Regions from separate parts of the Streptomyces sp. NPDC051109 genome, predicted to be linked through region 1. Evidence: riboswitches for the same ligand, from Rfam matches in the RefSeq annotation. Region 1 holds a riboswitch; each other region holds the start of a gene.

Evidence for each region. A riboswitch is a leader RNA that binds a small molecule or an ion and turns the genes downstream of it on or off. The one in region 1 is predicted to bind cyclic di-AMP.
Region 2: it holds a riboswitch for cyclic di-AMP, as region 1 does, so the genes downstream of both, ACIBAD_RS14585 (M23 family metallopeptidase) here and ACIBAD_RS26905 (transglycosylase family protein) in region 1, are expected to answer to the same signal.
Region 3: it holds a riboswitch for cyclic di-AMP, as region 1 does, so the genes downstream of both, ACIBAD_RS18415 (peptidoglycan DD-metalloendopeptidase family protein) here and ACIBAD_RS26905 (transglycosylase family protein) in region 1, are expected to answer to the same signal.

What each region holds. Positions count from the first base shown of each region.
Region 1 is NZ_JBITFF010000016.1:123,378-130,301, forward strand. It holds gene ACIBAD_RS26885 (nucleoside triphosphate pyrophosphohydrolase) at 1-90, shown strand, start outside; gene ACIBAD_RS26890 (globin domain-containing protein) at 104-1,309, opposite strand; gene ACIBAD_RS26895 (cytochrome P450) at 1,431-2,705, shown strand; gene ACIBAD_RS26900 (transglycosylase family protein) at 2,808-3,848, shown strand; cyclic di-AMP (ydaO/yuaA leader) riboswitch at 4,131-4,301, shown strand; gene ACIBAD_RS26905 (transglycosylase family protein) at 4,304-4,999, shown strand; gene eno (phosphopyruvate hydratase) at 5,309-6,595, shown strand; gene ACIBAD_RS26915 (septum formation initiator family protein) at 6,721-6,924, shown strand, end outside.
Region 2 is NZ_JBITFF010000006.1:321,057-327,980, reverse strand. It holds gene ACIBAD_RS14590 (pitrilysin family protein) at 1-1,070, shown strand, start outside; cyclic di-AMP (ydaO/yuaA leader) riboswitch at 1,255-1,413, shown strand; gene ACIBAD_RS14585 (M23 family metallopeptidase) at 1,427-2,221, shown strand; gene ACIBAD_RS14580 (GntR family transcriptional regulator) at 2,380-3,045, shown strand; gene ACIBAD_RS14575 (HPr family phosphocarrier protein) at 3,219-3,500, opposite strand; gene ACIBAD_RS14570 (GNAT family N-acetyltransferase) at 3,685-6,459, shown strand; gene ACIBAD_RS14565 (DUF5998 family protein) at 6,524-6,924, shown strand, end outside.
Region 3 is NZ_JBITFF010000009.1:47,859-54,782, forward strand. It holds gene ACIBAD_RS18405 (aspartate aminotransferase family protein) at 1-1,346, shown strand, start outside; gene ACIBAD_RS18410 (tyrosine-protein phosphatase) at 1,376-2,194, opposite strand; cyclic di-AMP (ydaO/yuaA leader) riboswitch at 2,473-2,681, shown strand; gene ACIBAD_RS18415 (peptidoglycan DD-metalloendopeptidase family protein) at 2,686-3,696, shown strand; gene ACIBAD_RS18420 (SGNH/GDSL hydrolase family protein) at 3,861-4,646, shown strand; gene ACIBAD_RS18425 (MBL fold metallo-hydrolase) at 4,823-6,022, shown strand; gene ACIBAD_RS18430 (sensor histidine kinase) at 6,264-6,924, shown strand, end outside.

The DNA.
Region 1 (6,924 bases):
GCGGCGGGTGTCGACCCCGAGACCGCGCTGCGCGCGGCGGCCCGCGTCTACCGGGACGCGATCCGGGCCGCCGAGGGCGTCGGGGCCTGAGCCCCGGCGGGGCTCACCGGGGGGCGCGGCCCGACGGGTTGTGCCAGTGCGGCTCGGGGCGGCCGAGGAACCACTCGCCGAAGCCCAGGGGACGGCCGGCCGGTCCGTGGCCGGTGCCGGCGGCGGGCACGCAGTCGTGGAAGATCCGGCCCGGCAGGGCGCCCAGCTCCTTCAGCACGTGCACGGTCTGCTCGACGAACGGCGTCGGCCCGCTGAGGTAGACGTCCTGCTCGGGCCACATGGCCCGGTGGCCGAGCGCGGTCGCGAGCCGCCCGGTGGCCTGGTTGCGGTGCTGCCCGGGGGCGGGCGTGATGTAGGTGACGCCGAGCCAGCCGAAGGCGGCGGCGTACTCGTCGATCAGCGGGCGGTCGTACAGGTGCGCGGCGTCCCGGGCGACGACGAAGAGCCGTACGTCCTGATCGGGGGGCTGCCCGGCGAGCTCCTCCACCATGGCCCGGATCGGCGCCCAGCCGGTGCCCGCCGCGATCAGGCTGACCGGGCGGTCGGCGCGGCGCAGCGTCAGCTGCCCGCCGGCCGCGCCGATCCGCAGCATCTCGCCGGGCCGGGCCTCGCCGACCAGGACGGTGCTGAGCCGGCCGCCCTCGATACGGCTGACGTGCAGGTCGAGGGTGCCGTCCGGGCGCGGGGCGTTTCCGAGGGAGTACGTGCGCCAGATCCTCGGGGCCCGCTCGCTGCTCACGCTCGCGTACTGGCCGGGGAGGTGGGGGAAGGGGGCGTGCGGGCGCAGGGTCAGCACCCCTATGTCCTGCCCGTACCGGAGGTGCCGCACGATCTCGGCCTCCCACCACGGCGGGTCCTCGCTCGCGGCGGCCCCGGCCATCATGGCGTCGGCGATCACCTGGTACGCCTCGGACCAGGCCTTCTCCACGGTCGGGGTCCAGGACTCGCCGCAGGTCCGGGCGAGCGCGGCGAGCAGGCTGGCGCCGAGGGCCGCGTAGTGCTCCGGTCCGGCGAGGAACTTGCGGTGGTCGCGGCCGAGGTCGTGGAGATAGGGGAGGAGGCTCTCGTCGTCGAGGTGGGCGACCACGTGGGTCAGCGCGGCGAAGAGCCGGTCGCGCTGGCGCTCCATGTCCTGCGCGGAGGCCGGGAAGAGCTCACGGATCCCGGGGTTGTGCCAGAAGAGGTGGGAGTAGAAGTACTTGACCGCGTGCTCGGCCCTTCTCTCCACCACCGCGAAGCTGCTCTTCAAGATCCTCACATCCACAAAACCGAAAGTAGGAACGCCGGGGAACGCGAGGTCAAGCGAGGGCGGATCTGCGGACAGCCGCGGCGAACCACCCATATGGGATGGCGGCGGGCGCGCGGGATACGGTCAGCGGGTGCATGAGCCGACCTCCGCAGCCCCCGAAGACAGCACTCCTCCCCAGGGCCCGACCCTGTTCGACTGGGAGTTCGCGACCGATCCGTACCCGGCGTACGCCTGGCTGCGCGAGCACTCCCCGGTGCACCGCACCAAGCTCCCGAGCGGGGTCGAGGCCTGGCTGGTCACCCGGTACGCCGACGCCCGCCAGGCCCTCGCCGACCAGCGGCTCAGCAAGAACCCGGCGCACCACGCGGAGCCGGCGCACGCCAAGGGCAAGACCGGGATCCCGGGGGAGCGCAAGGCGGAGCTGATGACGCACCTGCTCAACATCGACCCGCCGGACCACACGCGGCTGCGGCGGCTGGTGTCGAAGGCGTTCACCCCGCGCAGGGTGGCCGAGTTCACCCCGCGGGTCCAGGAGCTGACCGACCACCTCATCGACCAGTTCGCGAGCAGGGGGGAAGCGGACCTCATCCACGAGTTCGCCTTCCCGCTCCCCATCTACGCCATCTGCGAGATGCTCGGCGTACCGCGCGAGGACCAGGACGACTTCCGGGACTGGGCCGGGATGATGATCCGGCACGGCGGCGGCCCGCGCGGCGGGGTCGCCCGTTCCGTGAAGCAGATGCGGACCTATCTCGGTGAACTCATCCACCGCAAACGGGATGATCTGGGCAATGATCTGATTTCGGACCTGATCCGCGCGAGCGACCACGGCGACCACCTGACCGAGGCCGAGGCCACGGCGATGGCCTTCATCTTGCTGTTCGCCGGATTCGAGACGACCGTGAACCTCATCGGCAACGGCGTCCACTCCCTCTTCATGAACCCCGGTCAGCGCTCCCGCCTCCAGGACTCCCTCGCCGCCGGCGAGAGCGGCCTGCTGGAGACCGGCATCGAGGAACTGCTGCGCTACGACGGGCCCGTGGAGCTGGCCACCTGGCGGTTCGCCACCGAGCCGCTGACCCTCGGCGGCCGGGAGGTCGCGGCCGGCGATCCGGTGCTCGTCGTCCTCGCCGCGGCCGACCGGGACCCCGAGCGGTTCGCCGATCCGGACACCCTCGACCTCTCCCGCACCGACAACCAGCACCTCGGATACGGGCACGGCATCCACTACTGCCTGGGTGCTCCGCTCGCACGACTTGAAGGACAGACGGCGCTTGCGACTTTGCTGACGCGTCTGCCGGATCTGGAACTCGCTGTTCCGCCCAACGACCTTCGCTGGCGCGGCGGTCTGATCATGCGTGGCCTGCGCACTCTTCCCGTCAGGTTCACACCCCGAAACCCCTGAACGCTCCCTGACCGTAAGTCAGCCCCCGGCAAGAGTTGTTACTGACGTGCTAAGACGGCTAGGTTCTGCCGTTACCCAGCCGTTATGCGAAAGGTGCAGCTCATGCGTTCCGGGAACGGCCGCCACAGACGCCCCCGCCAGGTACCCGCGATAGTCGTCACCGCCGGAGTGACCGGTTCCGCGTTGGCCCTGCCGCTGCTCGCCGCCACCGGCGCGAGCGCAGCAGACACCTCCACGTGGGACAAGGTCGCCGAGTGCGAGAGCGGCGGCTCCTGGAGCGCCAACTCAGGCAGCGGGTCCTACGGCGGACTTTCGTTCACGCAGGAGCAGTGGAACGCCTCCGGCGGCCTCGAATTCGCCGAGCGCCCCGACCTCGCGAGCCGCTCGCAGCAGATCGCCGTCGCCGAGCGCGTGCTGGGCACCCAGGGCGCGCAGGCCTTCGGGCACTGCTCGGAGTCGGCCGGACTGACCCAGCAGGGCCCCGCGGCCGCCGTGGACCCGGGCCTGCCCGGCACGCTCGGCCCGATCGCCCCGAGTGCCTCGCGCCCCGACGACTCGGTCCCGGCCGGCGGCTCCGGCGCGAAGGCGCGGGACTTCGGCGCCCCGACCCCGGCTCCGGCCCCGGTCTTCACCCTTCCGCCGGCGCCGCTCGCGCCCAACAGCGGACTGCCCGTCATGCCCGATCCGGACGCGCCGTCCACCTCGCCGAGCGCCCCGGTGCTCCCGGGCGACCCGACGACGGCCCCGGGCACCCCGACGGCGCCCGCCGACCCGACGGCCCCGGGGAGCCCCACCGCGCCCGGGAGCCCGACGGACCCGACGGCTCCGGTCAACCCGGCCGACCCGAGCGCGCCCGGCGCCCCCTCGGCCCCTGGCCTCCCGGGGGCCACCACCGACCCGGCCGGCATCCCGGACCCCTCCGGCACCGGCAAGCACCGCGGTACGCCCGCTCTTGAGGTGCCCGTCGCCTCTGACGCGGCGTCGGACCCCTCGTACACGGTCCAGGCGGGCGACAGCCTCGCCGCGATCGCGTCTGCCAAGGGGGTCAAGGGCGGCTGGAACGCGCTCTACCAGGCCAACGAGCAGGTCATCGGCGATGACGCCAACCTGATCAAGCCCGGCCAGAATCTGGATCTAAGCTAGAAATAGCGGCACTTCGGGCACCCGTAAAAGGCTGAATGTCCGTTATCTGCAAGTGAGACATGTGTCTCTTCCGGTCAACTGGCGTGTCCCGCCTGGAGCCTTCCGCAAACCCCGCCCTCACCTGCGCAAACGCCGGTGAGGGGAGGGCAAGTAGGGGCCGTTTCTCCCCGGTGTTCCTCGTTGAACATCGGGGAGAGACCTGTCTACCTTCTGAGTCGCCCGCCACCGCGGGCTCCTTCGTCCGCATCGCCGAATCCTGCCGGCGGACGGAGGGAACAGTCGTCGCGTCAAGCGCCGAAGGCAGGAGCGGGGGAACCAAGGTAGGCGCCGGGAGCGGCCGTTGAGAGACGGCCGGGGAACCGGCTAGGGGTTAAGTCGTGCGCCAGTCGCGCGGCCGGGCACTCATCAGCCCGAACCCGACAGCTCACCTCGTAGGCGTCGGTGAGGAGAACTCCATGCTGATTTCCGGCAAGGGCAAGCACCGCCGCGCCTCCAAGGCCGCTCGCATCGTCACGCTCGCCGGTGTCGCCGGTGTCGCCGTCGCCGCCCCCCTGATGGCGGCCGGCTCGGCCTCCGCCGCCACCGCGTCCCAGTGGGACGCCGTCGCGAGCTGCGAGTCCGGCGGCAACTGGTCCATCAACACGGGCAACGGCTACTACGGCGGCCTGCAGTTCTCGTCTTCCACGTGGGCCGCGTACGGCGGCAAGTCGTACGCCGCGCAGGCCAACCAGGCCTCCAAGTCGCAGCAGATAGCCATCGCCGAGAAGGTCCTCAAGGGCCAGGGCAAGGGCGCCTGGCCGGTCTGCGGCAAGGGCCTCTCCAACTCTGCTTACGACGGTGGCGGCGCGACCGACACCCCGAAGAAGACGGAGACGAAGACCGAGACCAAGAAGACCCAGCCGAAGAAGACCGAGCCGAAGAAGGAGACCAAGCGCGAGAGCTCCGCGCCGGTCACCCGCTCGGAGCGCGCCGAGGCCCCCGTCGTGAAGACCGGCAACGGTTCGTACGAGGTCAAGTCGGGCGACACCCTCGGCACCATCGCCGAGGCCAACGGCGTCAAGGGCGGCTGGGAGAAGCTCTTCGAGCTCAACAAGGACATCGTCTCGGACGCCGACCTCATCTTCCCGGGTCAGATGCTGAAGCTCAGCTGAATCCTGCAGTGACAACCGCGGCCGCCCGAGCGGCGCCGCGGCAGCCCGACCGCCCGGCGCGTCTTCCCCTCACGCGCCGGGCGGCGGCGTTTTCCGGGACCCGGACCGGCCCCGGCCGGGTCCGGCCGGCTCCGATGTGCCGGCGTTCGAGGGCCCTATGTCCCGGAAGGCGGGTATTCGGGCCCTTTTTCGTCCCAGGAGGCGGGCGGTCGGCCGGTCGAGTGCCCGGAGCCGGTTAGGCTCTAGTCGGCGGGGCCATCCCACGGCCCGACATGCCACCGCACACCCAGCGTCACATCCCAGAAGGAGATGCTCGTGCCGTCCATCGACGTCGTCGTAGCCCGGGAAATCCTGGACTCCCGAGGCAACCCCACGGTCGAGGTCGAGGTGGGCCTCGACGATGGCAGCACCGGCCGTGCTGCAGTTCCGTCCGGCGCCTCCACCGGTGCCTTCGAGGCCATTGAGCTCCGCGACGGTGACCCCAACCGCTACATGGGCAAGGGTGTCGAGAAGGCCGTCCTCGCGGTCATCGAGCAGATCGGCCCGGAGCTCGTCGGCTACGACGCCACCGAGCAGCGCCTGATCGACCAGGCCATGTTCGACCTGGACGCCACCGACAACAAGGGCTCGCTCGGCGCGAACGCCATCCTCGGCGTGTCCCTCGCCGTCGCGCACGCCGCGTCCGAGGCCTCGGACCTCCCCCTCTTCCGCTACCTCGGCGGCCCGAACGCGCACCTGCTGCCCGTTCCGATGATGAACATCCTGAACGGCGGGTCGCACGCCGACTCCAACGTGGACATCCAGGAGTTCATGATCGCCCCGATCGGCGCGGAGTCCTTCTCCGAGGCGCTGCGCTGGGGTGCCGAGGTCTACCACACCCTCAAGAAGGTCCTGCACACCAAGGGCCTCTCCACCGGCCTGGGCGACGAGGGCGGCTTCGCCCCGAACCTGGAGTCCAACCGCGCCGCGCTCGACCTCATCGTCGAGGCCATCAAGCAGGCCGGCTACACCCCGGGCAAGGACATCGCGCTCGCGCTCGACGTCGCCGCGTCCGAGTTCTACAAGGACGGCAAGTACGAGTTCGAGGGCCAGTCCCGCTCGGCCGCCGAGATGACCGAGTACTACGAGGAGCTCGTCTCCGCGTACCCGCTCGTCTCCATCGAGGACCCGCTGTACGAGGACGACTGGGCCGGCTGGAAGGTCATCACCGACAAGCTGGGCTCCAAGGTCCAGATCGTCGGCGACGACCTCTTCGTCACCAACCCGGAGCGCCTGGCCCGCGGCATCGAGGAGGGCTCCGCGAACGCCCTGCTCGTGAAGGTGAACCAGATCGGTTCGCTGACCGAGACCCTGGACGCCGTCGAGATGGCCCAGCGCAACGGCTTCAAGTGCATGATGTCGCACCGCTCGGGTGAGACCGAGGACGTCACCATCGCCGACCTCGCCGTCGCGGTGAACTGCGGCCAGATCAAGACCGGCGCCCCGGCCCGCTCGGACCGCGTCGCCAAGTACAACCAGCTGCTGCGCATCGAGGAGATCCTCGACGACGCCGCCGTGTACGCCGGCCGCAGCGCCTTCCCGCGCTTCAAGGGCTAATCACGGCAGCCCTCCGGGGCTGGCCTCCGTACGTCCCCGCACCCGGTCCCGTACCGTGTGCGGGGACGTATTGCGTAGCGCGTACCACGCACCTGGAGACAGAGGGACATAGGGGAGGCGGATCAATGGCCGGGAACCGGGATCGGTTCTCCACCTTCTCCACCGCGACCAGGCTCAAGCAGCTCGGCGAGCGGACCGCCGCCCACGTCTACCGCTCGCAGACGCGCCGTCAGGTCCGCCGCAGCCGACTCACCGGCCGCGCCGCGCTCCTGGTGCTCGTCCTCTGTACGCTGGTCGTCGCCCTCGCGTATCCGATGCGCCAGTACGTC
Region 2 (6,924 bases), on a different contig from region 1:
CGGGCCTGCGGGTCTCCCTGGAGGTCCCGGCCTCCCGGCTGGCCAAGGCGCTGGGCCTGGTCGCCGAGGCGCTGCGCGCACCCGCCTTCGCCGACAGCGAGGTCGACCGGCTGGTGCGCAACCGGCTCGACGAGATCCCGCACGAGCTGGCCAATCCGCAGCGCCGGGCCGCCAAGGAGCTCTCCCGGCAGCTCTTCCCGTCGACCCTGCGCATGTCCCGGCCGCGCCAGGGCACCGAGGAGACGGTCGCCCGGATCGACTCCGCTGCCGTACGCGCCTTCTACGAGGCCCACGTACGCCCCGCCACCGCCACCGCGGTGGTCGTCGGCGACCTGACCGGGATCGACCTGGACGCCGTCCTGGGGGACACCCTGGGCTCCTGGAGCGGCAACTCCGCCGAGCCGCTCCCGGTTCCGCCGGTCACCGCCGACGACACGGGCCGCGTGGTCATCGTGGACCGGCCCGGCGCGGTCCAGACGCAGCTGCTCATCGGCCGGATCGGGCCGGACCGGCACGACCGGGTCTGGGCGGCCCAGGTGCTCGGCACCTACTGCCTGGGCGGCACCCTCACCTCACGCCTGGACAAGGTGCTGCGCGAGGAGAAGGGCTACACGTACGGCGTGCGCGCCTTCGGCCAGGTGCTGCGCTCCACCGCAGACGGCAAGGGCGCCTCGATGCTCGCCATCAGCGGCTCGGTCGACACCCCCAACACCGGCCCGGCGCTGGACGACCTCTGGAAGGTGCTCCGCACCCTCGCGGAGGGCGGCCTGACCGACGCCGAACGGGACGTGGCGGTGCAGAACTTGGTGGGCGTGGCCCCGTTGAAGTTCGAGACGGCCGCGGCCGTCGCCGGCACGCTCGCCGACCAGGTCGAGCAGGAGCTTCCGGACGACTACCAGGCGCAGTTGTACGCGCAGCTGGCCCAAACGGGCACGGTGGAGGCGACGTCGGCCGTCCTGGCGGCCTTCCCGGTGGACCGCCTGGTCACGGTCCTGGTGGGCGACGCCGCGCAGATCGAGGAGCCCGTGCGGGCGCTCGGGATCGGTGAGGTCACCGTCGTCACCAACTGACGGACATTCCAAGGGGCTCCGGCGGCTTGTCCGCCGGGGCCCCTTTTGTCTGTTTCGTGGAGAGGTTGCTCGTATGGGGTGTGGCGTATGCAACAAAAACGCGTGTCTGTTTGGCGATTGACTGATGATCCGCCTAGCGTCGGCCGTGCTGTCCGTCAGTTGTACGCGCCGCATCCGCGGCACCGGGCAGCGATCGCCGAGTCCCCGTCAGGCGCGAGCCTGGGGAGCCGGGGACCCACATGTGTCCCTGGGGTGAATCGGACCGCCTCGCCAGAGGGGGCCCGTAGGAGACCTTCCTGCTCCGAACCCGTCAGCTAACCCGGTAGGCGAGAAGGAAGGAAAGGATCAGCCCCTTCATGGCGTTTGGCAGTCGTGCCGCCGGTAAGCACCGTGGTTCCAGTCGTCTGAGCCGCAAGACCGCCGGTTACGCCGGCATAGCCGCCCTCGCCACCACCGGTGTCGTCGGCTCCCTCGCAGGCCCGGCGTTCGCCGCGTCGGACAAGGCCCCCTCCATGGAGGACACCGGTCTGAACGCCGTCGTGACGGCCGAGGACCTCCCGGGCCAGATCGAGGCCCAGGCCGACGCCCAGGAGCACGCGGCCGAGGCCGCGGCCCTGAAGGCGAAGGCGGAGGCCGACGCGAAGGCGCGCGCCGCCGAGGCCAAGCAGAAGGCCGAGGAGAAGGCGAAGGCCGAGCGCGAGGCCGCCGAGCGCGCCGCCCGCGAGGAGGAGCGCAAGCGCCTCAACACCTTCGTCGCCCCCGTCGACGAGTCCTACATCAGCACCCAGTGGCACGCGGGCGGCGGCATGTGGTCCTCCGGCAGCCACACCGGCATCGACTTCCACGCGGCCTCCGGCACCACGGTGCACGCGGTCGGCATCGGCACCGTGGTCGAGGCCGGCTGGGGCGGCGCGTACGGCAACAACGTCGTCATCAAGCACGCCGACGGCACGTACACGCAGTACGGCCACATGTCCTCGCTGAGCGTCTCCGTCGGCGACCAGGTCACCGCCGGCCAGCAGATCGGCCTGTCGGGCTCCACCGGCAACTCCAGCGGCCCGCACCTGCACTTCGAGGCCCGTACCGGCGCCCAGTACGGCTCGGACATCGACCCGGTCGCGTACCTGCGCCAGCACGGCGTCAACGTCTGACCCGCAGCACCGAAACCGAAGGCCCCGGCTCCCCGAGCCGGGGCCTTCGTGTTGGCTGTAAACATCGCCTATTTCCGCCCGCGCTCGGAATTTATCGCCCGGTGCAATAGAGTCCGCGTAACGACAGTCGGAAGTCGGAATTAGGCGGAGGTCCGGACTTGCGTATTCCTGCGCACGCGGTATGCACGGCCATCCGCGAAGACATCGTCTCCGGGGTCTTCGAGCCGGGCGCCCGGCTGACGGAGGAACTGCTGGCCCGCCGGTACGGGGTCTCCCGCGTCCCCGTCCGCGAGGCGCTGCGGACCCTGGAGTCCGAGGGCTTCGTCACCACCCGGCGGCACGCGGGCGCCTGCGTCGCCGAGCCCACCGAGCAGGAGGCGGCCGACCTCCTGGAGCTGCGGCTGCTGCTGGAGCCGCTGGCGGCCGCCCGCGCCGCCCGGCGTCGTACCGAGGGCCACCTCAAGGTGCTGCGCGGGCTGGTCAGGCTGGGTCAGGAGCGGGCCCGGCGGGGGCAGGGGGAGGATCTGCGGTCCCTGGGCGGCTGGTTCCACGAGACCCTCGCCCAGGCCTCCGGCAGCCCCGGGCTGATCTCGCTGCTCACACAGATGCGCCACAAGGTCGCCTGGATGTACTCCGTGCAGGCGCCGGCCCGGCCGGTGGACTCCTGGGCCGAGCACGGAGCGATCGTGGACGCGATCGTCCGCGGGGACGCCGAGCGGGCCCGGGCGCTGACCGCGCTCCACGCGGACCGCGCGGCCGGGGCGCACCGGCTGCGGGTGAGGATTTCGCAACATGCCGTAAACACGGCGAGCGGTCCGCATTAACAAAGGCCGCGTATCAAAGAGTGAAGGCTGCGGCTGAATTCCCGCTGCATACGCCCTCGCCCTGCGCGCATGCGATGAATTCCCAAAATCGGCAGAACGAAGAAGCCGCGGCCACCACCGGAATACCGGTGGTGGCCGCGGCTTCTCCGTGTGCCCGGGGCGAACCCGAAGGGTCAGACGGTCTCGGGGAGCTCTTCGAGACCCTCGGCGACCAGCTTCGCGAGGCGGTCCAGCGCCGCCTCGGCGCCCTCGGCGTCGGACGCGAGGATGATCTCCTCGCCGCCCTGCGCACCCAGGCCCAGCACCGCGAGCATGGACGCGGCGTTGACGGGGTTCCCGTCGGCCTTCGCGATGGTCACCGGGACGCCGGAAGCGGTCGTCGCGCGGACGAAGATCGAGGCGGGACGAGCGTGCAGGCCCTCGGCCCAGCCGACGTTGACGCGGCGCTCTGCCATGGTGATGCCCTTCAGGTTCTTACGGTTGTCTAGACCAGTCTCTCACGACGTCCCTGATGCTCCGACCGACCTTCGGCCCGACTCCACCGCCGTTTGACCTACCCCAGCTTGCACCGGTTCGCCCGACCTTGCCGCGCGCGCCGCGCAGGAGCCATTCGGCCAGTACCGGCCGTAAGATCGCGGCATGACCACCGCGTCGGACCCCTCGTACCCGGCCCACTGGGAGGCGGACGTCGTCCTGCGCGACGGCGGCACCGCACGGATCCGGCCGATCACCACGGAGGACGCGGGCCGGCTGGTCAGCTTCTACGAGCAGGTCTCCGACGAGTCGAAGTACTACCGCTTCTTCGCGCCCTACCCCCGGCTCTCCGCCCGTGACGTGCGCCGCTTCACCCACCACGACTACGTGGACCGGGTCGGCCTCGCGGCGACCATCGGCGAGGAGTTCATCGGCACCGTCCGCTACGACCGGATCGGCCCCGACGGCCGGCCCGCCTCCGCCCCCGCCGACGAGGCCGAGGTCGCCTTCCTCGTCCAGGACGCCCACCAGGGCCGCGGTGTCGCCTCCGCGCTCCTCGAACACATCGGCGCGGTCGCCCGCGAGCGGGGCGTCCGCCGGTTCGCGGCCGAGGTGCTGCCCGCCAACAATAAAATGATCAAGGTGTTCAAGGACGCCGGGTACGAGCAGAAGCGCAGCTTCGAGGACGGCTCCGTCCACCTCACCCTCGACCTCGAACCCACCGCCGAGTCCCTGGCCGTGCAGCGCGCCCGCGAGCAGCGCGCCGAGGCCCGCTCCGTGCAGCGGCTGCTGACCCCCCGCTCCGTGGCCGTCATCGGAGTCAGCCGCTCCGGCGCGGGCGTCGGCGCGGCGGCCCTGCGGAACCTGCGCGACAGCGGATTCCGCGGCCACCTCTACGCCGTGAACGAGGCCGTCACCACCGACCTGCTGGACGGCGTACGGGCCTACCGCGCGCTCGGCGCCGTCGACGCGCCCGTCGACCTCGCGGTGATCGCGGTCCCGGCCGAGCGGGTCCCCGAGGCCGTGGCCGCCTGCGGCGAACACGGGGTGCAGGGGCTCGTGGTGCTCTCCGCCGGGTACGGGGAGAGCGGCCCGGCCGGCCTCGACCGGCAGCGCGAACTGGTGCGCCAGGTGCGCTCGTACGGGATGCGGCTGATCGGGCCGAACGCGTACGGCGTGATCAACACCGCCCCGGAGGTCGGGCTCAACGCCTCCCTGACCCCGGCCCCCGCGCCGATCCGGGGCCGCATCGGGCTGTTCACCCAGTCCGGGGCGATCGGCATCTCGCTGCTCTCCGCACTGCTGCGGCGGGGCGAGGGACTGTCGTCCTTCGTCTCGGCGGGCAACCGGGCGGACGTCTCCGGGAACGACATCCTCCAGTACTGGTACGAGGACGAGGCCACCGACGTCGCGCTCATGTACCTCGAAACCCTCGGCAACCCGCGGAAGTTCACCCGCCTCGCCCGTCGGACGGCCGCCGTGAAGCCGGTGGTCGTCGCGCGGGGCGGCCGCCACACCCCGGCGGGGCACGTGGTCCCCGGGACCCGGCTGCCGGACGCCACGGTCTCGGCCCTGCTGCGGCAGGCGGGGGTGATCCGGGTCGACACGGTGACCGAGCTGGTGGACGTCGGGCTGCTGCTGGCCTCGCAGCCGCTGCCGGCCGGTCCGCGCGTGGCGATCCTCGGGAACTCGGAGTCGCTCGGCGTCCTCACGTACGACGCCTGCCTCGCGCAGGGGCTGCGGCCCGGCGCCCCGCAGGACCTCACGACGGCGGCGAGGCCGCAGGACTTCCGGGCGGCGCTGGCCGCGGCGCTGGGCTCCGCCGAGAACGACGCGGTGATCGTCACCGTGATCCCGTGGGTGAACGAGCAGGAGCCGCAGGACGACCTGGCCGAGGCCCTGCGGGACGCGGCGGCCGGGTACCCCGGCAAGCCGGTGGCGGTGGTCCACGTGGAACTGGCCGAGCTCGTCGACGCCCTGTCCCCGGCGGGGCCGGGCGCGGCGCCCGCGACGGCGGCGTCCCCGCGCCCCCGCCCCACCGACGAGGAGGGCGGCGGATTCGCCGGACCTGACGTGCGGATCCCGGCGTATCCGGCCGCCGAGCGGGCCGTACGGGCCGTCGCCGAGGCCGTCCGGTACGGACAGTGGCGGCGGGCCAACGCCGAGGCCGGGCAGGTCCCCGCATACGAGGACATCGACGAGGCCGCAGCCGCCGCCCGGCTCGCCGACCTCCTGGCCGACGTCGGCGACGGCGTGCTCACCCTCACCGAGCCCGACGCCGCCGCACTGCTCGCCCACTACGGGATCCGGGTGCTCCCGACCCTGCCGGCGCCCAGCGCAGACGCCGCGGTCCGGGCCGCGCGGAGCCTGGGCTACCCGGTCGCCCTCAAGACCACCGCCCCGCACCTGCGCCACCGCGCGGACCTCGGCGGCGTACGCCTCGACCTCGCGACCGAGGCCGACCTGCGCCGCTCGTACGAGGAGCTCACCGACCTCCTCGGCACGGCCGACGAGCTGCTCCCCGTCGTCCAGGCCATGGTGCCCCGCGGGGTCGACACCGTCGTGCGGTCCGTGATCGACCCCGCCGCCGGCGCCGTCCTCTCCTTCGGGCTCGCCGGCGTCGCCTCCGAACTGCTCGGCGACACCGCCCACCGGCTCGTCCCCGCCACCGACCGGGACGCCGCCGGGCTCATCCGGTCCATCCGGGCCGCCCCCCTCCTCTTCGGCTGGCGCGGCAGCGACCCCGTCGACACCCCCGCCCTCGAAGAGCTCCTGCTGCGGCTGTCCCGGCTCGTCGACGACCACCCCGAAGTGGTGGGCGTCACGCTCGAACCCGTCGTCGTCGCCACCGAGGGCCTCTCCGTGCTCAGCGCCGCCGTCCGCGTGGCCCACCCGCCGGCCCGCACCGATCTCGGCCCCCGGACACTCCCCAGCTACTGACCGGCCCGCCAACCTCGGGAAGACGCGACCTTGGGCGCCCGGGGCGCCCCCTGCGGGCCTTAGGATGGACCTCATGGCGAAATCCGGTACGACGACCCAGGGGCTGCGCACGGCGATCGAGCGCAGCGGCTACTACCCGGCCCTCGTGGCCGAGGCCGTGGAGGCCGCGGTGGGCGGCGAGCCGGTCTCGTCGTACCTGGTCCACCAGGAGACGACCTTCGACTCCAACGAGGTGCGCCGGCACGTCACCGTCCTGGTCCTGACCGGCAACCGCTTCATCGTGAGCCACACCGACGAGCAGGCCGCCGACGCCGGTTCCCCGTCCCCGTACGCGACCACCTCCACCGAGTCCGTCAAGATCGGCGCGATCTCCTCCGTGGTGCTCAGCCGCGTCGTCGCCAACCCCGAGTCGTACACGCCCGGCACCCTGCCCCGCGAGGTCGTCCTGACCATCGGCTGGGGCGC
Region 3 (6,924 bases), on a different contig from region 1:
GGGGCGGGGAACGGTACGAGCTCCACGCGCGCCACCTCAACCACCAGCTGCCCCGGATGCTGCACACGATCGGCTTCGACAAGGTCTACGTACGGGCCGAGGGCGCGCACTTCTGGGACGCCGAGGGCAACGACTACCTGGACATGCTGGCCGGGTTCGGGGTGATGGGCCTGGGCCGGCACCACCCGGTGGTCCGCCGGGCCCTGCACGACGTCCTGGACGCGCAGCTCGCCGACCTGACCCGCTTCGACTGCCAGCCGCTGCCCGGGCTGCTGGCGGAGAAGCTGCTCTCGTACAGCCCGCACCTGGACCGGGTCTTCTTCGGCAACAGCGGCACCGAGGCGGTGGAGACGGCCCTGAAGTTCGCCCGGTACGCCACGGGACGGACGAGGGTCCTCTACTGCGACCACGCCTTCCACGGCCTGACCACGGGCTCGCTCTCGGTCAACGGGGAGGGCGGGTTCCGCGACGGCTTCGCACCGCTGCTGCCCGATACGAAGATCGCCCTCGGGGACCTGGCCGCCCTGGAGCGGGAGCTGAAGCGGGGCGACGTCGCCGCCTTCGTCGTCGAACCGGTCCAGGGCAAGGGCGTGCTCGCGGCCCCGCCCGGATTCCTGCGGGCGGCGCAGGAGCTGCTCCACCGGCACAAGGCCCTGCTGATCGCGGACGAGGTGCAGACGGGTCTCGGCCGGACCGGTGATTTCTACGCGTACCAGCACGAGCCGGGCGTGGAGCCGGACCTGGTGTGCGTGGCCAAGGCCCTTTCGGGCGGTTACGTGCCGGTGGGCGCGACCCTGGGCAAGGACTGGATCTTCAAGAAGGTCTACTCGTCCATGGACCGGGTGCTCGTGCACTCCGCCAGCTTCGGCTCCAACGCGCAGGCGATGGCGGCCGGGCTCGCGGTGCTCTCCGTCATGGAGGACGAGTCGGTGGTCGCGAACGCCCGCGCGACGGGCGACCTGCTGCGCGGGCGGCTCGCCGCGCTCGTGGACGAGTACGAGCTGCTCCACGAGGTGCGCGGGCGCGGCCTGATGATCGGGATCGAGTTCGGGCGGCCGTCCTCGCTCGGGCTGCGCAGCCGGTGGACCATGCTCCAGGCCGCCCGCAAGGGGCTCTTCGCGCAGATGGTCGTGGTGCCGCTGCTGCAGAAGCACCGGATCCTGACGCAGGTGTCGGGCGACCACCTGGAGGTCATCAAGCTGATCCCGCCGCTGATCGTGGACGAGGGGGACGTCGACCGGTTCGTCGGAGCCTTCCGCGAGGTCATGGACGAGGCGCACGGCGGGGGCGCCCTGATGTGGGACTTCGGCAGGACGCTGGTGAAGCAGGCCGTCGGCGGCGGCTGACGGCCTGCTCCTGCTCACGGCGGCCGGGCTCAGTCGAGCAGCCGGTCCCGCAGCCGGTCGAGGGTCTCGGGCGCGAGTCCGAGGCCCTCGGCGAGGTACCGGTCGACCCCGCCCCAGTGCTCGTCGATGGCGTCGAAGGCGGCCGTCAGGTACTCGGCCCGGGCGTCGAAGAGCGGCGAGAGCAACTCCATCACCTCGGGGGAGCGGGCCTCGGGCGCATCGCTGCCGCGGCGCACCCGGTAGCGGCGGTGCGGGGCGTTGGACTCCAGGTAGTCCGCCACGATCGCCTCGCGCTCGACGCCCAGCGCGAGCAGGGTGACGGCGATCGCCAGGCCGGCCCGGTCCTTGCCGGCCGCGCAGTGCATGAGCGCCGGAACGCTCTCCTCGGCGAGGGCGTGCACGACCCGGCTGTGCTCGGCGGTGCGGTTCTCGATCATCGAGCGGTACGACGTGGCCATCCGGTCGGCGGCCCTCCCCCCGCCGAGGAGTCCGCGGAGCTGTTCGATGCCGCCGTCGCGGACCATCTTCCAGAACTCCTTGCCGTCGGCCGGATCCGACAGCGGGATGTTGACGTTCCGTACGCCGGGGAGCTCGACGTCTGGCCCCTCCAGGGCGTGGTCGGCGTCGTTGCGGAAGTCGAAGACGGTGTGCAGGCCGAGCGATGCGAGGAATTCTGCATCGGTTTCGGTGGCATGTGCCAGATGTCCGCTACGGAACAGTATTCCCGGCTTGACCCTCCGGCCGTCGGTGGTCGGGAGGCCGCCCACGTCACGGAAGTTGCGCACCCCCGCGAGTTCGGGCTCCGGTACGGGCTCCGTCCGCGGGGGCCGGGGTATCTGCTGGGTCACGGGAACTCCTCCGCGTCGTCGCGATCTGTCCGAATTACACTACTTGGGGCCAACTTGCCATAACCGGAGGCGAGATCGGGCGCGGCCCCGTGAGCCAGATCATACGGTGACCGTGAGTGCCTGATCGTCGAAGCCGAATGGCCCGGCCGGGGCGGTTGTTGGCGCCGGGGAATGGACGCAGGGTGACCGGAATTCCGGCGGATTCCCGCTTCTGTGAATCCGTCAGGAAATTCGTGGCTTGTTCGGTGCGGCTCAACTCGATTACCTTCGCGATCGATCCGGATGGACCGCCGAATCCTGCCGCCGTCCGGAAACCGCACCCGACTATTCACGCGCGCGGCAGGAGCGGGGGAACCAGGTAGGCCGCTGTTCCCGATCATTCGCATCGGAGCAGCTCGGGGTGAAGCCGTTCATGTTCTGTTCATGCACGGCCGGACATCTCCAGTCCGAACCCGACAGCTCACCTCGCAGGCGACGGAGAGGAATTCGCCATGCCTGCAAAGGGTAAGCACCGACGTCCCAAGTCCCGTTCCGTGGCGCGCGGCTTCGCCGTCGCGGGCACCGGCGGTGCGGCCCTCGCGCTGCCGCTGCTGGGTGCCGCCGGCGCCCACGCGGCCGGCGCTCCGGCCGCCGCACCCGCTGCGGCTCCCGTGCAGGCCCCGCAGTTGCCGGCGGCCCTCCAGGCCGCGCCCGCCGCTGCCGAGCAGGGCTCCCCGGCCACTTCGGCCGTCTACACGGTCGTGCCGGGGGACTACCTCTCCAAGATCGCCCAGGACCGCCACCTCTCGGGCGGCTGGCAGCAGCTGTACGCCGACAACCGCGAGGCCGTCGGCGCCGACCCCTCGCTGATCCACCCCGGGCTGAAGCTGGCCCTCGGCGTGAAGGGCGGGGACGCCCCGGCTCCCGCGGAGAAGGCGGCCCCGGCCCCGGCGAAGAAGTCCTCGGACTCCGCCCCGGCCTCCGCCTCGGACGCCGAGGGCTCCGCGGCCGCCGCTCCGGCCCCCGCCGCTCCGGCCCCCGCCGCGCCCGCGCCCGCGCCCGCGCCCGCCAAGAAGAGCGCCGCCGCCAAGTCCGCCGCCGGCACGGTCAGCGCCGCCGGCTTCGTCGCCCCCGTCGGCGGTGGCGGGATCTCCACCCAGTACAAGACCCCCGGCGCCATGTGGTCCAGCGGTTACCACACCGGTGTCGACTTCATCGCGAGCTCGGGCACCACCGTCCGCGCCGTCGGCGCGGGCACCGTGGTCTCCGCCGGCTGGGGCGGCGCGTACGGCAACGAGGTCGTCATCCGTCACGCCGACGGCAAGTACTCCCAGTACGGCCACCTCTCCCAGCTCTCCGTCTCGGTCGGCCAGAGCGTCACCGGCGGCCAGACCATCGGCCTCTCCGGCTCCACCGGCAACTCGACCGGCCCGCACCTGCACTTCGAGATCCGCACCGGGCCGTCCTACGGCTCGGACATCGACCCGCTCGCCTACCTCCGCTCGAAGGGCGTGAGCATCTGACGGCTCGCCGTCGGAGAGGCAGCCGGACACGTGGGGCCGGGACCCGAGGGGGGTCCCGGCCCCACGCGCTGTTATTCCGTACCGACCGGGTGGTATAGATCACGGTCCGTCAACCCCTGCCTACGGTGGCGTAGGTCACGTGCCGGGGTGAAGGATGTGTTCTCGTGGCAGCGACGAAGACGACACTCAAGACCATCGGCTCGTACGCGGCGATCGGGGACAGCTTCACCGAGGGTGTGGGGGACCCGGGGCCCGGGGGGACCTTTCTCGGCTGGGCGGACCGGCTGGCCGTACTCCTGGCCGATCAGCGCGAGGAAAACGAATTCCGGTACGCGAACCTGGCCGTGCGGGGGCGCCTCCTCGACCAGATCGTGGCCGAACAGGTCCCCCGGGCCAAGGAGCTCGCACCCGACCTGGTGAGCTTCTGCGCGGGCGGCAACGACATCATCCGGCCCGGCAGCGACCCGGACGACGCGGCGGAGCGGTTCGAGGCGGCGGTCGCCGACCTCACCGGGGCCGTCGGCCAGGTCATGATCACCACGGGCTTCGACACCCGGGGCGTTCCGGTCCTCAAGCACCTGCGGGGCAAGATCGCGACGTACAACGCGCACGTGCGCGCCATCGCAGACCGCTACGACTGCCCGGTGCTCGACCTCTGGTCCCTGAAGTCCGTGCAGGACCGCCGGGCTTGGGACGACGACCGGCTGCACCTGTCGCCCGAGGGGCACACCCGGGTCGCGCTGCGCGCCGCCCAGGTGCTGGGGCTGGAGGTGCCGACCGACCCCGACCAGCCGTGGCCGCCGCAGCAGCCGCGCGGCTCGGTGGACGTGACCCGGGACAACATCCAGTGGGCGCGGGAGTATCTGGTGCCCTGGATCGGGCGGCGGCTGCGCGGGGAGTCCTCCGGGGACCACGTGGAGGCGAAGCGTCCGGACCTGCTGCCGCTGTAGAAGGCGGGGCGGGCGCGGGGGAAGGGGACGCAAGGGCCGCGGAGGGGGCGGGAGGAGCGGGAGCGAGGACGCAGGCGCGCGGCGGAATCCTTCGGGGCCGGTGCGCGTTGGCAAGGTGGTAGACCGGTACTCCGTACTGCCTCACGCCCATCCGCCCCACCCTCCCAGGAGGCGCTTTGACCGGCTCCCGTCCCCTGCGTCCCCGGCTGCGCGCCCTGCGGCCCGAAGCCTTCGGCGCGGATCCGTCCGGTGCCCGCCTGGAGCGGATCCGGCGCTCGCCGAACTTCGCCGACGGCGTCTTCCAGAACCCGGTCGGGGCCCGGACCAGGCCCTCCGGCTCCATGACGGAGTTCGCCAAGATCTACTTCCACAAGGAGCAGCGGACCCGGCGCAACCCGGGCGCGCCGATCCCGGTGTACCCGACGACGCTCGCCGAGCTGGCGAAGCCGCCGGTGAGCGGCTTGCGCCTGACCTGGATGGGGCACTCGGGCGTGCTCGCGGAGATCGACGGGCGGCGGGTGCTGTTCGACCCGGTGTGGGGTGAGCGGTGCTCCCCGTTCCCGTTCGCCGGGCCCAAGCGCCTGCACCCCGTCCCCGTACCGCTGGCCTCGCTGGGGCCGGTCGACGCCGTGGTGATCTCGCACGACCACTACGACCACCTCGACCTGCCGACCATCAAGGAGCTGGCCGGGACGGACACGGTCTTCGCCGTGCCGCTCGGCGTCGGCGCCCACCTGGAGCGCTGGGGGGTGTCGCCGAACCGGCTGCGCGAGCTCGACTGGAACGAGGCCACCGAGATCGCGGGGCTCTCCCTGACGGCGACCCCGGCACGGCACTTCTGCGGGCGCGGCCTGCGCAACCAGCAGAACACCCTGTGGGCCTCGTGGGTGGTCGCGGGCGACGAGCACCGGATCTTCCACAGCGGCGACACCGGGTACTTCCCCGGGTTCGCGGAGATCGGCGCCGCGCACGGCCCCTTCGACGCCACCATGATCCAGATCGGTGCGTACTCGGAGTACTGGCCCGACATCCACATGACCCCCGAGGAGGGCATGCAGGCCCACCTCGACCTCCAGGGCGGGATCCCGCACGGCACCATGCTGCCGATCCACTGGGGCACCTTCAACCTGGCGCTGCACCCGTGGGACGAGCCCGGCGAGGGCACCATGGCCGCCGCCGAGGCCACCGGGGCGGCGATCGCGCTGCCGATCCCGGGCCAGCCGTTCGAGCCGGGCGACGCGGGCGCCCCGAGCGAGCCGTGGTGGCGCCCGTTCGTGGCCTCGGCCACGCCCGTCCCGGCGACGCCGTCCCGCCCGGTCGCGACCGCCCGGCCCTCGGCCGCGGCGCACGAGGAACCGGAGGCCGTCGGCTCGTAGGGGGTTGTTTCCGCGGATGGGGGGTGCGCGTCCCGTACGGTCCTCGCGAACGTGCGCCCCCCGGCGGATTCGGGCTGCCGTACGAGCGCTCCATCGGGAGCGGGAAGCACCCCGGCGAAGTTCCCCAACTGGCTGTCAGCGGCGGGATCCTGCGGTCTAGCGTGGGTATCCGGTGATCAACACCGTGATCCACACCGGGCCCCGGAACCCTGGGGGCCCGGGCCCCACGTAGAGGACGCCGATGTCCGGACTCCGCGCCGCCCGCCACGCCCCGTCGAGACACTCCGTCACCGGTCCCGGCCGGCAGATACGGCCCCAGCTGGTCCGCGCCGCTCTGCTGCCCACGCTCGCCGCCGCGCTCAGCGGCGCCGCCGCGGTGATCTTCACGCTGCAGCTCGGCGGGGGCGCGGGGGAGCGGGACGCCCGGCTCTGGCCGGTCCTCGCGGGCTGCGCGCTGCTCGTCATCGGCGCGCTGGCCGCCGCCCTGCTCGGAGCCCAGCGCTCGGCCAAGGCCGTCCGGGACCGCTGCGAGGCACTGCGCCGCTCCAGTGTGCGCGGACGCCAGGAGCTGCGCACCGCCGCCGAGCGGCTGGAACGGGGCGAGCCGCCGGTCCGCCCGGTCCGCGGCGGACCGACGGCGCCGCCGCCCGGGACCGACCCGGACCGCGTCGACGAGTTCTGGCTGCTCTCCCAGGAGCTGCGCGGCGCCCGCGAACACGCGCACACGACCCTCGTACGGCTGGCCGGCCCGGCCGCGCCGTCCGACAGCGACCGCAAGGTCGAGGTCTTCGTCAACCTCGCGCGCCGCCTCCAGTCCCTCGTGCACCGGGAGATCTCGCTGCTCGACGAGCTGGAGGACACGGTCGAGGACCCCGACCTCCTCAAGGAGCTCTTCCACGTCG